One region of the Kluyvera sp. genome, then DNA from elsewhere that is predicted to be linked to it. Evidence: predicted binding sites of a transcription regulator. Region 1 holds the regulator's gene; each other region holds the start of a gene.

Evidence for each region. The regulator PurR, encoded in region 1, represses purine synthesis genes. The targets are predictions, from matches to a motif close to CANGCAAACGTTTGCNTG.
Region 2: cvpA (colicin V production protein) is a predicted target of PurR. The motif match lies at 1,644-1,661, and genes of this name have one in related genera.
Region 3: purL (phosphoribosylformylglycinamidine synthase) is a predicted target of PurR. The motif match lies at 1,750-1,767, and genes of this name have one in related genera.

The regions. Positions count from the first base shown of each region.
Region 1 is NZ_CBDKZX010000055.1:5,431-9,690, forward strand. It holds gene punC (purine nucleoside transporter PunC) at 1-526, opposite strand, end outside; gene punR (DNA-binding transcriptional activator PunR) at 639-1,565, shown strand; gene purR (HTH-type transcriptional repressor PurR) at 1,569-2,594, opposite strand; gene cydH (cytochrome bd-I oxidase subunit CydH) at 2,889-2,978, shown strand; gene ACW14G_RS16495 (MFS transporter) at 3,139-4,260, shown strand, end outside.
Region 2 is NZ_CBDKZX010000067.1:7,266-11,525, forward strand. It holds gene purF (amidophosphoribosyltransferase) at 1-1,067, opposite strand, end outside; gene cvpA (colicin V production protein) at 1,101-1,589, opposite strand; gene dedD (cell division protein DedD) at 1,877-2,554, opposite strand; gene folC (bifunctional tetrahydrofolate synthase/dihydrofolate synthase) at 2,544-3,812, opposite strand; gene accD (acetyl-CoA carboxylase, carboxyltransferase subunit beta) at 3,883-4,260, opposite strand, start outside.
Region 3 is NZ_CBDKZX010000002.1:11,647-15,906, forward strand. It holds gene mltF (membrane-bound lytic murein transglycosylase MltF) at 59-1,597, opposite strand; gene purL (phosphoribosylformylglycinamidine synthase) at 1,843-4,260, shown strand, end outside.

The DNA.
Region 1 (4,260 bases):
GCAGCATCAATACCAGGGTAATGATAAACAGCGTTGCGAAGATGGCCTGCCAATCAAAGTGGGCCAGCAGCCAGCTGCCGAGTAGCGGTGCCAGCGCAGGTGACAGGCCGACCAGCGGCATAATGGTCGCAAAAATACGGTTGGTGCGCTGAGCGGGATAATAATCGGTAACCATGGCTTGCCAGGTCACCGCGGCGGCGCAAACGCCAACCGCCTGCACGAAGCGCAGCACCAGTAGGGTGGTACCATCGCGAACCCACAGCATGCCAAGGCAGCCGATGGCAAAAATGGTCAAACCGGCCAGCAGGATCGGTTTACGGCCATAGCGGTCAGACAGCGGCCCCCACAGTAGCTGCGCCACGGCGAAACCCGCGAGGAACAGACTCAGGCTCGCGCTGACGGCGGATGCCGGCGTTTGCAGGTCTTGCTGAATGGCGGCGAACGCCGGTAGGTACATATCGGTAGCCAGGAAGCCCAGCACGCTCAGTCCCGCGAGCCAGACTAAAAATCCTTTCCCAGGTTGCATAAATTGCCTTTTTTATCGTAGTTCACACTGTGCCGCTGAGTGTAGAGAGTGCATTCCCTGTTGTGAAACGCTAATATTTGAGGCATGGATTCAAATTTTTTGCAGGCAGAAAATGTGGTCTGAATATTCTCTGGAAGTGGTTGATGCGGTCGCGCGCAACGGTAGCTTTAGCGCCGCGGCGCAGGAGCTACACCGGGTGCCCTCTGCAGTAAGCTATACGGTGCGACAGCTTGAGGAATGGCTGGCGGTGCCGTTGTTTGAACGTCGCCATCGGGATGTTGAATTAACGCCTGCGGGAGCATGGTTTCTTAAAGAAGGGCGTTCTGTTATCAAAAAAATGCAGATCACCCGTCAACAGTGTCAGCAGATTGCCAACGGCTGGCGCGGCCAGCTGGCGATTGCCGTTGATAACATCGTGAAACCTCAGCGCACCCGTCAGCTGATTGTCGATTTTTATCGCCACTTCAGCGACGTCGAACTGATTGTCTATCAGGAAGTGTTTAACGGCGTCTGGGATGCGCTGGCGGATGGGCGCGTGGAGCTGGCGATTGGCGCGACGCAGGCCATCCCGGTTGGTGGCCGTTTTGCCTTTCGCGACATGGGCATGCTCAACTGGCACTGCGTGGTGGCCAGTACGCATCCGCTCGCGAAGATGGACGGGCCGCTGAGCGATGACGTGCTGCGCAACTGGCCGTCGCTGGTGCGGGAAGACACCTCACGGTCGCTACCCAAGCGAACGACCTGGCTGCTTGATAACCAGAAGAGGGTGGTGGTGCCGGACTGGTCGTCGTCGGAGACCTGTATTTCTGCCGGACTTTGTGCGGCGATGGTGCCGGGACATCTGGCGCAGCCGTGGCTGGAAAGCGGAGAGTGGGTTGCGCTGGAACTGGAGAATCCGTTCCCGGATGCAGCCTGTTGTCTGACCTGGCAACAGAGCGAAGCGTCGCCGGCATTAAGCTGGCTGCTGGAATATTTGGGGGATAGCGAGACGCTAAACGATGAGTGGCTGCGGACGCCCGTTCAGGACGCCCACAGTTAACCCTTAACGACGGTAATCGCGATACGGGCCGTCGGCCACGGAACGTCGCTCGATCAGGCGCGGATGCACCTCAATCGACTGCGACTCTTCGCGCTTGCTGACGATACGATCCATCAGCATATTGAAGGCCGTCTCACCAAGTGAGTCTTTCGGCTGATGAATGGTGGTCAGCGCCGGGGTAAAGAAACGTGAGTTACGCACGTTGTCATACCCGATCAGCGAAATATCCTGCGGCACGCGCAGCCCCATTTCATCGGCGGCGCAAAGCGCGCCCATGGCCATAATGTCGCCGCCACAAAAGATAGCGGTAGGGCGCGGGTGCTGGGAGAGAATCTGCTGCATAGCGCGATAGCCAGACTCCGGCTCGAAGTCACCCTGGACTATCCAGTTTGCCGGAACATTGATTTGCGCTTCTTCCATGGCCTTCATAAAGCCAGCCAGGCGTCCTGCGCCGGTGTTACGTTCCAGCGGGCCAGGAATGACGCCGATATCACGGTGGCCGCGTTCGATCAGATAACGACCCGCCATATAGCCGCCTTCGAAGGCGTTGTCGATGACCGAGTCGGTAAAGTCGGCTTTGGCTTCGCCCCAGTCCATCACCACCATTGGAATATGGCGATACTCTTCCAGCATTGAGAGCAGGGATTCCGGATATTCGGAACACATCACCAGCAGGCCATCAACGCGTTTTTGCGCCATCATTGACAAGTAGGCGCGTTGTTTCTCGAGATTGTTCCACGCGTTGCCAAGGATCAGGGTATAGCCCTTCTGGAAGCAGTTTTTCTCAACGGCCTCGATAATTTCAGCAAAGTAGGCCGCTTCGCTGCTGGTCGCCAGCAAACCAATCGATTTGGTGTGGTTGACCTTCAGGCTACGGGCAACGGCGCTTGGGGAGTAGTGCAGCTCTTTAATCGCTGCCCACACCGCTTCCCGCGTCTCTTCGGCGACAAAACGCGTCTTGTTAATTACATGTGATACGGTTGTAGTGGAAACGTTTGCGCGCTTCGCTACATCTTTAATTGTTGCCATTCCATCTCACTCCAGACCCTGGCCTGCCCCTGATAAACTCGAAACGAAAACGTTTGCCTTTATACACCCTGACGCAATTTTGTAGATTGCGGTTCGCCAGGAAAACGATACAGGACGACAGGAGGGGGTCAATGGCCGGTACGCTTATAAATAAGCGTCGAATTTTGACGTATCCGGACGCAAAGTGGAAGAGCAAAAACCAACATCCTGCTAAATCTGTGAAGATTTTTACGATTATCTGTGCAAAAATGAGTGAGCTCAGTTTTGCTGTGGTCATAAAAAGGAGAAAAATTGATGAGTACCGAACTTAAGATGTCACTCACCACGACCGTTATTGTGCTGGCGTTGATCGTCGCTGCTGGACTTACCGCTGTTCTGCATTGATTCTTCCATGAGGGGGCGTTCGCGCCCTCATGTCTGATTGTTAGCAAATTAGCAATAATCTTTTGCTGTTTTGTACACTTCTGCTTTTCTGTGATTAATGTCATGCTTTTGCCCTATATTGCCATGCCGCGTCTGTCGTGCGGCCAATCGGAGCTTTTGCATGAAAATCAATTTTCCCTTACTCGCGCTGGCCATTGGCGCTTTTGGCATAGGGACCACCGAATTCTCGCCGATGGGGTTACTGCCGGTCATCGCAAAGGGCGTTGACGTCTCGATCCCGGCTGCCGGTATGCTGATTAGCGCCTATGCGGTTGGCGTGATGGTCGGTGCGCCGCTGATGACGCTGCTGCTTTCTCATCGTGCCCGCCGCAACGCGCTGATCTTTCTGATGGCCATTTTTACCCTTGGCAACGTGCTGTCGGCCATCTCGCCGGACTACACCACCTTAATGCTGTCGCGCATTATTACCAGCCTGAACCACGGTGCGTTCTTTGGCCTGGGTTCAGTGGTAGCGGCAAGCGTGGTGCCGAAGCATAAGCAGGCCAGCGCCGTGGCGACGATGTTTATGGGCCTGACGATCGCCAATATTGGCGGCGTACCGGCGGCAACCTGGCTGGGTGAAACAATCGGCTGGCGTATGTCGTTCCTGGCGACTGCGGGACTGGGGATTATCGCTATTATCGGTCTGTGGTTGTCCTTGCCGAAGGGCGGGGCGGGTGAAAAACCTGATGTGAAACGTGAACTGTCGGTGCTGGTGCGCCCACAGGTGCTTTCCGCACTGCTGACCACCGTACTCGGCGCTGGCGCGATGTTTACGCTTTACACCTATATCTCACCAGTGTTGCGTACGATCACGGATGCGACGCCGGGCTTCATTACGCTGATGCTGGTGCTGATTGGCGTTGGGTTCTCCATCGGTAACTACCTCGGTGGCAAATTTGCTGACCGTTCAGTCAGCGGCACGCTGAAGGGGTTCCTGCTGCTGTTAATGGCTATCATGCTGGCCATACCGTTCCTTGCGCAAACGCAGGTCGGTGCCGCGTTCAGCATGGTGGTGTGGGGCGCGGCAACCTTCGCCGTGGTACCGCCGTTACAGATGCGTGTCATGCGTGTGGCGCACGAAGCGCCGGGGCTGTCATCGTCGGTCAATATTGGGGCGTTTAATCTGGGTAACGCGTTGGGTGCGGTGGCCGGTGGGGCGGTGATTTCCGGTGGTCTGGGCTACAGCTTTGTGCCGGTGATGGGGGCGATTGTCGCCGCGCTGGCCCTGCTGGTGGTGTTC
Region 2 (4,260 bases), on a different contig from region 1:
GCGCGGTTAGCGTTCAGCTTGCGGCGTACGGATTTACGACGCAGCTGCTGGCCCGGCATGATAAAGGTACGGCCCACATAGCGGTTTTTCACAAACCCCTGGCGGTACGGTTTACCCAGAATACGGGCGATTTCCAGCGCGATATCGCAGGAGGTTTCCGGAATTGGAATGACCACGTCGATATCCAAATCTTCCCACTCGCGCGCAATCTTCTCGCCAAGCTTGGTACCCATGTTCACGCGGGCGCTGTAGACGGAGATTTTATCGATAAAGGAGTCCGGACGCGCAAAGTAAACGTACTCGAACAGGCACGGGTTGCTGACCGGGTTATCGGCGCACTGACGGGTAAACAACTGCCCTTTTTCAGTAATGTAAATCGCTTCGCCCGGCGCAACATCACGCAGGAATTCAAAGCCAAGAGTATCCAGCGCCACGCTTTCGGAGGCCACCATATACTCGGTGCGGCCATCGCCCACGTCACGTTTGCCCAGCACCAGCGGACGAATGCCGTTCGGGTCGCGGAAAGCCACCATGCCGTGGCCGATAATCATTGCCACACAGGCGTACGCACCGCGAATCTGGCGGTTGGTCGCCGCGATGGCAGCGAAAATGTTATCGGCTTCCAGCGGGTAATGACGGAAGTTATCCAGCTCGCTGGCGAAGATATTGAGCAGGATTTCTGAATCAGAGGTGGTGTTGATGTGGCGGCGTTTTTCTTCGAACAGTTTCTGACGTAACTCGTGCGCATTGGTCAGGTTACCGTTATGCGCCAGCGTAATGCCATATGGGGAGTTCACGTAGAAAGGCTGAGCCTCAGAGGCGCTGGAGCTGCCCGCCGTTGGGTACCGCACGTGGCCAATACCCATATTGCCCTGCATACGCTGCATGTGGCGGGCTTCAAAGACATCACTCACCAGACCGTTCGCCTTACGCAACCGGAAACAGTTGTTGGCATCAATGGTGATGATGCCAGCGGCATCCTGTCCACGGTGCTGCAGCACCGTTAGCGCATCATAAATCGACTGGTTTACCGGCATGACACCGGCGATACCGACAATACCGCACATACGTCTTTTCCTCGTTAAGCAACGACCCAAAGCTTATACTTTGGGCAAGAAACTTGACGAGCTTTGAAGGTATTCAAAAAACCATCTGATAACCGGCGAAAAATAGGGGATAAACTGCGACTGCTGCCAGTCTTCGCTTTTTGCCATGCCGGTAAAAGTGTCGAGGAAGAACAGGATAGCGGCGATAATCAGCACCCCGCGCAGCGCGCCGAAGCAGACGCCCAATACCCTGTCGGTACCCGACAAACCGGTCTTCTCCACCAGCTGACCTATCACGTAGTTGACGATAGCGCCGACGATGAGCGTCGCGATAAACAGCGCCGCAATAGCAATCCCATTTCGAACCCGTTCGTCTTCAAAGCCCGTAAACCAGACAGACAGGTCAGTGTAGTAATGGCTGGCTACGTAAAAAGCGCAACCCCACGTGACCAACGATAGCGCTTCACGAACGAAGCCACGGATAAGGCTCACTAAGCAAGAAAAGCCCAGCACCGCGATAATGGCGTAATCAATCCAGACCATATTTGTCCCACGATTTTACGCCCTGTCATCCAGTTCGGGCGCATTCTAACAGAAAAAGAAAACGTTTGCGTAGGGATTTCCTTCCCTGGCATAAATAAAAAATGGCGCTGAAAAAATATTCAACGCCATCGTTTTTCTGGTCGCTTTTGGCGTTGTTTGTGGCCCCTCACCCTAACCCTCTCCCCAGAGGGGAGAGGGGACCGTAGGGAGCCGTCGATGAGCCTGGCGCCGACTTTCTCCCTCGCCCCTCTGGGGAGAGGGCCGGGGTGAGGGGAAGACCCCACGCCTTAGTTCGGCGTATACCCCATCACCACACCGCTCAGCCCCGAGAGCTGTTTAAGCTCGCCAAGCGAACCTTTCAGCTTATCTTTCGAAGCATCCGGGCCGACCAGAATTCGGGTGATTTTACCCTGAACCGGCGTCGAAGGCGACGTGAAAGCGTGGTAGCCCGCACCGCGCAGGCTGGCTACGATTTCGTTAACCTTGTCGGCGTTCTTCAGCGCACCAAGCTGCACCACGTAGGCTTTGCCCACCGGCGCGGGTTTCTCTTCCGGCGCCGCTTTTGGCGGCGGCGTCGTGGCGGCAACCTGTTCCGTCACCGGCTTCGGCTGCGGCTTCGGTTTTTCTACGGGTTTCGGCTTTATCGGTTCGGCGGTCGGTGGGATCTGTTCCAGATCGCCGTTGCCGTTTACCGCCAGGCGGCTGGAATCGAGCGACGGCGCCGCGGCATCGCCTGCCCGAACTTCTTCCGCTGCGCCTTCCGGCGGCTGTGCAGGCAACGCCTGAGTCGCCGTCGGCAACATATCCGGTTCATCGCGATCGCCTGGTTTAGGGACCAACGGGATAGCCGCAAACTCGTCCTGATAATGCTTTTTTTGCCCGTCAAGCAGCCCTGGCAGCACAATGACCCCCAGAGCAACCAACACTATCGTCCCGACAAGACGGTTCTGAAACTTACTTGCCACCGGCTCTCCCCGCGTCTAACTCTTCCATCACATGCGCTACGGTGTGGAAAGACCCACACACCAGCACCGTATCTTCCGGCGCGGCGTCCGCCATTGCGGCATGCCACGCCTGCGCCACGCTGCCATAAACGGCACCCGCGCGCAGATGTTCGCGCAGCTGCTCTGCCGTCGCACCGCGCGGTCCTTCGAGAGGCGCACAGTACCAGCTGTCGACGACGCTTTCCAGACATGCCAGCGTACCGGCAATGTCTTTATCATGCAGCATACCAATAACCGCCAGTACTCGCCCGGTTTTCGGCAATGATTTGAGACGCCCGGCAAGGTAGCCTGCGGCATGCGGGTTATGCGCAACGTCGAGAATCACGCGAGGCTGCAGTTGGATGGTCTGGAATCGGCCCGGCAGAATCGCGCTGGCGATGCCCTCGCGAATAGCCTCTTCGCTCACCTTAAGCCCACTGGCGCGCAGCGCAGCCAGCGCGGTGGCGGCATTCGGTTGCGGGACATTCGGCAACGGCAACTCGCGAAGTTCACCCTGCGCGTCGCTAAAGCTCCAGCTGTGCTCGCCCACCGTATAGCGCCAGTCGACGTCACGCTGCATCAGCAAAGCGCCTTTCTCCTGCGCGACGTCGGCAATTGTGCGCGGCATATCAGGTTCCCCCACCACCGCCGGTCGCCCGCCGCGGAACACGCCCGCTTTTTCGCGGCCAATGCTTTCACGATCCGGGCCCAGCCAGTCGGTGTGGTCCAGCGCGATACTGGTCACCACCGCGACGTTGGCATCGACAATATTGGTGGCATCCAGCCGCCCGCCGAGGCCCACTTCGAGAATCGCCACGTCAACGTTTTGCTGTTTGAACAACCACAGCGCCGAGAGCGTGCCGTACTCAAAATAGGTTAACGAGGTGTCGCCACGCGCCGCCTCAATAGCGGCAAACGAAGCCGTATGAGCGCTTTCCGCCAGCTCCTCTCCCTGTACGCGGACACGTTCGGTATAGCGCACCAGATGCGGGGAACTGTAAACGCCCACTTTGTAGCCCGCCGCCATCAGAATGGTTTCCAGCGTGCGGCAGGTGGTGCCTTTGCCATTGGTGCCAGCGACGGTGAAAACAAACGGTGCCGGCTGCAGCACATCAAGCGAACCCGCGACCTGGCTGACGCGCGCCAGCCCCAGATCGATGGTTTTTGAATGGAGGTTTTCCAGATAAGAAAGCCACGTAGCCAGGGGCGACGTGGCCTGAGGAATAAGATGTTTGTCCATGGTGCCCGCAACTTTCAACGGTGAATAATAGCAAAAAGGGCAGCGCCAACCGGCCCTGCCCTTTACATCATCAGGCCTCTGGTTCCTGATCCGGTACCGGCGGTACCACCACGCTTTCGCGCGGCGCGTCCGGATTCGGTGCCGGAAGGTTCATCAGCTTCGCCAGGATACTGGCCAGCTTCAGACGCATTTCCGGGCGGCGAACGATCATGTCGATCGCGCCTTTTTCGATGAGGAATTCACTGCGCTGGAAGCCCGGCGGCAGTTTCTCACGCACGGTCTGTTCGATAACACGCGGGCCGGCAAAGCCGATCAGCGCTTTCGGTTCTGCGATGTTCAGATCGCCCAGCATCGCGAAGCTGGCGGAGACGCCGCCCATGGTTGGGTCGGTCAGCACGGAAATATACGGTAAACCGCGTTCCTGCATTTTCGCCAGCGCAGCGGAGGT
Region 3 (4,260 bases), on a different contig from region 1:
TTGATTTGGCACTGGCGCGGAAACGAGCGTGACGCTGTCGGCGTTTTTGAACGGTAATCTAGTGTTTCGCCGGAAAATAGAGCAGAGAGGCGTCGTTGCCGCTCTGGCTGTCCTGGCGTAAAAAGGAGAACAGTCCGAAAAGGTTGCTGTCGCGGTGAAGCTCATCAAGGGTCACCACCGGGTAAGCCTCTGCGATCTCCAGCCGCTCCGTCGCCTTCTTCTCTTTCTCCTGCAAATAGCCCACCAGGCTTATCTGGTACTTACGGATGTTCTCGACGTAGGTATAAGCCTCATGGCCGCGCGCGTAGCCATAGGTCAGCTTACTGTACCATGGCTTCTGGCTGAGCAACGGCAGGCGCTGTTTTACGTCCGCCCAGCTGTCCGGGTTGCCTTTTTGCTTCGCCGTCAGCGCGCGGGCGTCGAGCATATGCGCGTAGCCCATGTTATAGGCGGCGAGCGCAAACCAGATTTTCTCTTCCTGCGGCACGCTGTCCGGCACCTTATCCATCATGTCCTGCAAATAACGCATACCGCCGCTGATACTCTGCTCGGCGTCGGTGCGATCGCTCAGGCCTAAGCTCTGGGCGGTATTTTTGGTCAGCATCATCAGGCCGCGTACCCCGGTCGGCGATGTTGCCAGCGGGTCCCAATGCGATTCCTGGTAGGAGATGGCCGCCAGCAGCTTCCAGTCTATTGCGCTGGCGTACTTTTCAAAGAGCGGTTGCAGGTCGGGCAGGACGTTATCGACCGCGCGCAGGAAAGAGCGCGTATCGACGTAATCAAAGTCGTCGCCGTGACCAAGGTACTTTTCCTCCAGGCGGGCGAGGGTGCCGTCTTCATTCATATTATTGAAAAAGTCGAGCATCGCCGCTGAAAGCGTATTGTCGCCGTCTTTCAGGCTAAACCAGGTCACCGGCTGTTCGTCGGTGACGTCGAGCGCGACGGCCAGCTCCGGGTGTACGCGCTGGAACAGTCCGATGGCGACGGAATCCGCGATCGTGTAGTTGAGTTTACCGTCGATGACCGCCTGCATAAGATCGACCGAACCGCGTTTGTCATCCACCGTCCAGGCGAGGCCGGGGTATTTCTTCTCTTTTAACGTCTGGAGATCGTTGATGACCACCTGCCCCGGCGCGACGGTGAGTTGCTCTGCGGTGACATTACTCAGGCTACGCGGGCGGTTGCTGCCCACACGGTAGACCAACTGTTGTGAGACGGAGTAGTAGGTTGGCCCCGCCTGGTAGTTCTGTACGCGTTCAGTGTTATAGACCAGCCCAGCGGCCAGTAAATCGGCATCGCCGTGGTCCAGGTCGTCAAACAGTTGGCTGATATTCTGACGCACGGTTATCTTCAGTTTGACGCCGAGGTAGTCGGCGAACTGTTGTGCCAGCTCGTAATCAAGCCCATACACTTTGCCGTTAATGGTGGCGTAGGTCAGCGGCGACTGGACGGTACTGACGCGCAGCTCCCCCCGCTCCACAATGGCGGCGATGCGATTCTCTGGTTTGCCAAACCAGGGGAGTGAGGGCCAAAGGGCCGCTGCCAGCAGCAACGTGACAACGCCGATCAGCAGATAATTAATCTTTAATTTTTTCAAACGGTTAATTCGCTGCAGTACCCGTGTGTGTCCCTGATAACATTACGGTTTGTTACAGAATGAGCGGCATTTTGCTTAAGATTACGCCAGTTGGCAACTGATTCGCGATGTGCGTCACACCTATTGGTAAAGACGAGAGATGATTTTATTTCGACGCAAACGGTTTCGTCAGGCCGCAGGATTCTCTATAATAGCCGCCGTTCTCCCCCATTGCGCACACTGAAAGCTGAGAAGACGAGAGACTTATGATGGAAATTCTGCGTGGTTCGCCTGCACTGTCTGCATTTCGTATTAACAAACTGCTGACGCGGTTTCAGGCAGCCAACCTCCCGGTAAGCAATATTTACGCCGAGTATGTCCATTTTGCCGACCTGGACGCGCCGCTGACCGAAGACGAGCGGGCCCGACTCGAGCGACTGTTGCAGTATGGCCCAAGCCTGAACAGCCATACCCCTACCGGTAACCTGCTGCTCGTCACTCCCCGCCCTGGCACTATCTCTCCCTGGTCTTCCAAAGCTACCGACATCGCCCACAACTGCGGCTTATCGCAGGTGCTGCGCCTCGAGCGCGGCGTGGCCTACTATGTTGAAGCCGCAAGCCTGACCGACGCGCAGCTGAACGCCGCGGCGGCGGAGCTGCACGACCGCATGATGGAGAGCGTGTTTGCTTCCTTACAGGATGCCGAAAAACTGTTTGCGCATCATCAGCCTGCACCGGTCTCCAGCGTCGATCTGCTCGGTCAGGGCCGCCAGGCGCTGATTGACGCCAACGTGCGTCTCGGCCTGGCATTGGCGGAGGATGAAATCGACTATCTGCAGGATGCGTTCAGCAAACTGGGGCGCAACCCGAACGACATCGAGCTGTACATGTTCGCGCAGGCCAACTCCGAACACTGTCGCCACAAGATTTTTAACGCCGACTGGATTATCGACGGTCAACAGCAGCCGAAGTCGCTGTTTAAAATGATTAAAAACACCTTCGAAACCACCCCGGATCACGTGCTGTCGGCCTATAAAGACAACGCCGCGGTGATGGAAGGCTCTGAAGTTGGACGTTACTTCGCCGACCACAAAACCGGTCGCTACGATTTCCATCAGGAACCAGCCCATATCCTGATGAAGGTGGAAACTCACAACCACCCGACGGCCATCTCTCCGTGGCCGGGCGCGGCAACCGGCTCAGGCGGTGAAATTCGTGATGAAGGCGCCACCGGGCGCGGTGCGAAGCCGAAAGCCGGGCTGGTGGGCTTCTCTGTTTCCAACCTGCGTATTCCTGGCTTCGAACAGCCGTGGGAAGAAGATTTCGGCAAGCCGGAACGTATCGTTACCGCGCTGGATATCATGACCGACGGCCCGCTGGGCGGCGCGGCGTTCAACAACGAATTTGGTCGTCCGGCGCTGACCGGTTACTTCCGTACCTACGAAGAGAAGGTCAACAGCCATAACGGCGAAGAGCTGCGCGGCTACCATAAGCCGATCATGCTGGCGGGCGGGATCGGCAACATTCGCGCCGATCACGTGCAGAAAGGCGAGATCGTCGTTGGCGCGAAGCTGATCGTCCTTGGCGGCCCGGCGATGAATATCGGCCTCGGCGGCGGGGCGGCTTCGTCAATGGCCTCCGGTCAGTCTGACGCTGACCTCGACTTTGCTTCCGTACAGCGCGACAACCCGGAAATGGAGCGTCGTTGCCAGGAAGTTATCGACCGCTGCTGGCAGTTGGGCGATGCCAACCCGATTCTGTTTATTCACGACGTCGGCGCGGGCGGTCTGTCTAACGCCATGCCGGAGCTGGTGAGCGACGGTGGGCGCGGCGGTAAATTCCAGCTGCGCGACATCCTGAGCGATGAGCCGGGCATGAGCCCGCTGGAAATCTGGTGTAACGAATCCCAGGAACGTTACGTGCTGGCGGTCGCCGCCGATCAGCTGCCGCTGTTCGACGAACTGTGCAAGCGCGAGCGCGCACCGTACGCGGTGATTGGTGAAGCAACCGAAGAGCAGCATTTAACCCTGAGCGATAGCCATTTTGACAACCAGCCGATCGACATGCCGCTGGATGTGCTGCTGGGCAAAACGCCGAAGATGACGCGCGACGTACAGACGCTGAAAGCGAAGGGCGAAGCGCTGGCGCGTGAGCAGATTACGCTGGCTGACGCGGTCAACCGCGTGCTGCACCTGCCGACCGTCGCCGAGAAAACCTTCCTCGTGACCATTGGCGACCGTACCGTTACCGGTATGGTGGCGCGCGACCAGATGGTTGGCCCGTGGCAGATTCCGGTAGCCAACTGTGCGGTCACGACCGCCAGCCTCGACAGCTACTACGGTGAAGCGATGTCTATCGGCGAACGCGCGCCGGTCGCGCTGCTGGACTTCGCTGCCTCCGCTCGTCTGGCGGTAGGGGAAGCGCTGACCAACATCGCCGCCACGCAGATCGGCGATATCAAACATATTAAGCTGTCGGCAAACTGGATGTCCGCCGCCGGTCACCCGGGTGAAGACGCCGGTCTGTACGAAGCGGTGAAAGCCATCGGTGAAGAGATGTGCCCGCAGCTGGGCCTCACCATTCCGGTGGGCAAAGACTCGATGTCGATGAAAACCCGCTGGCAGGAAGGCAACGAACAGCGCGAAATGACTTCGCCGCTGTCGCTGGTGATTTCCGCCTTTGCC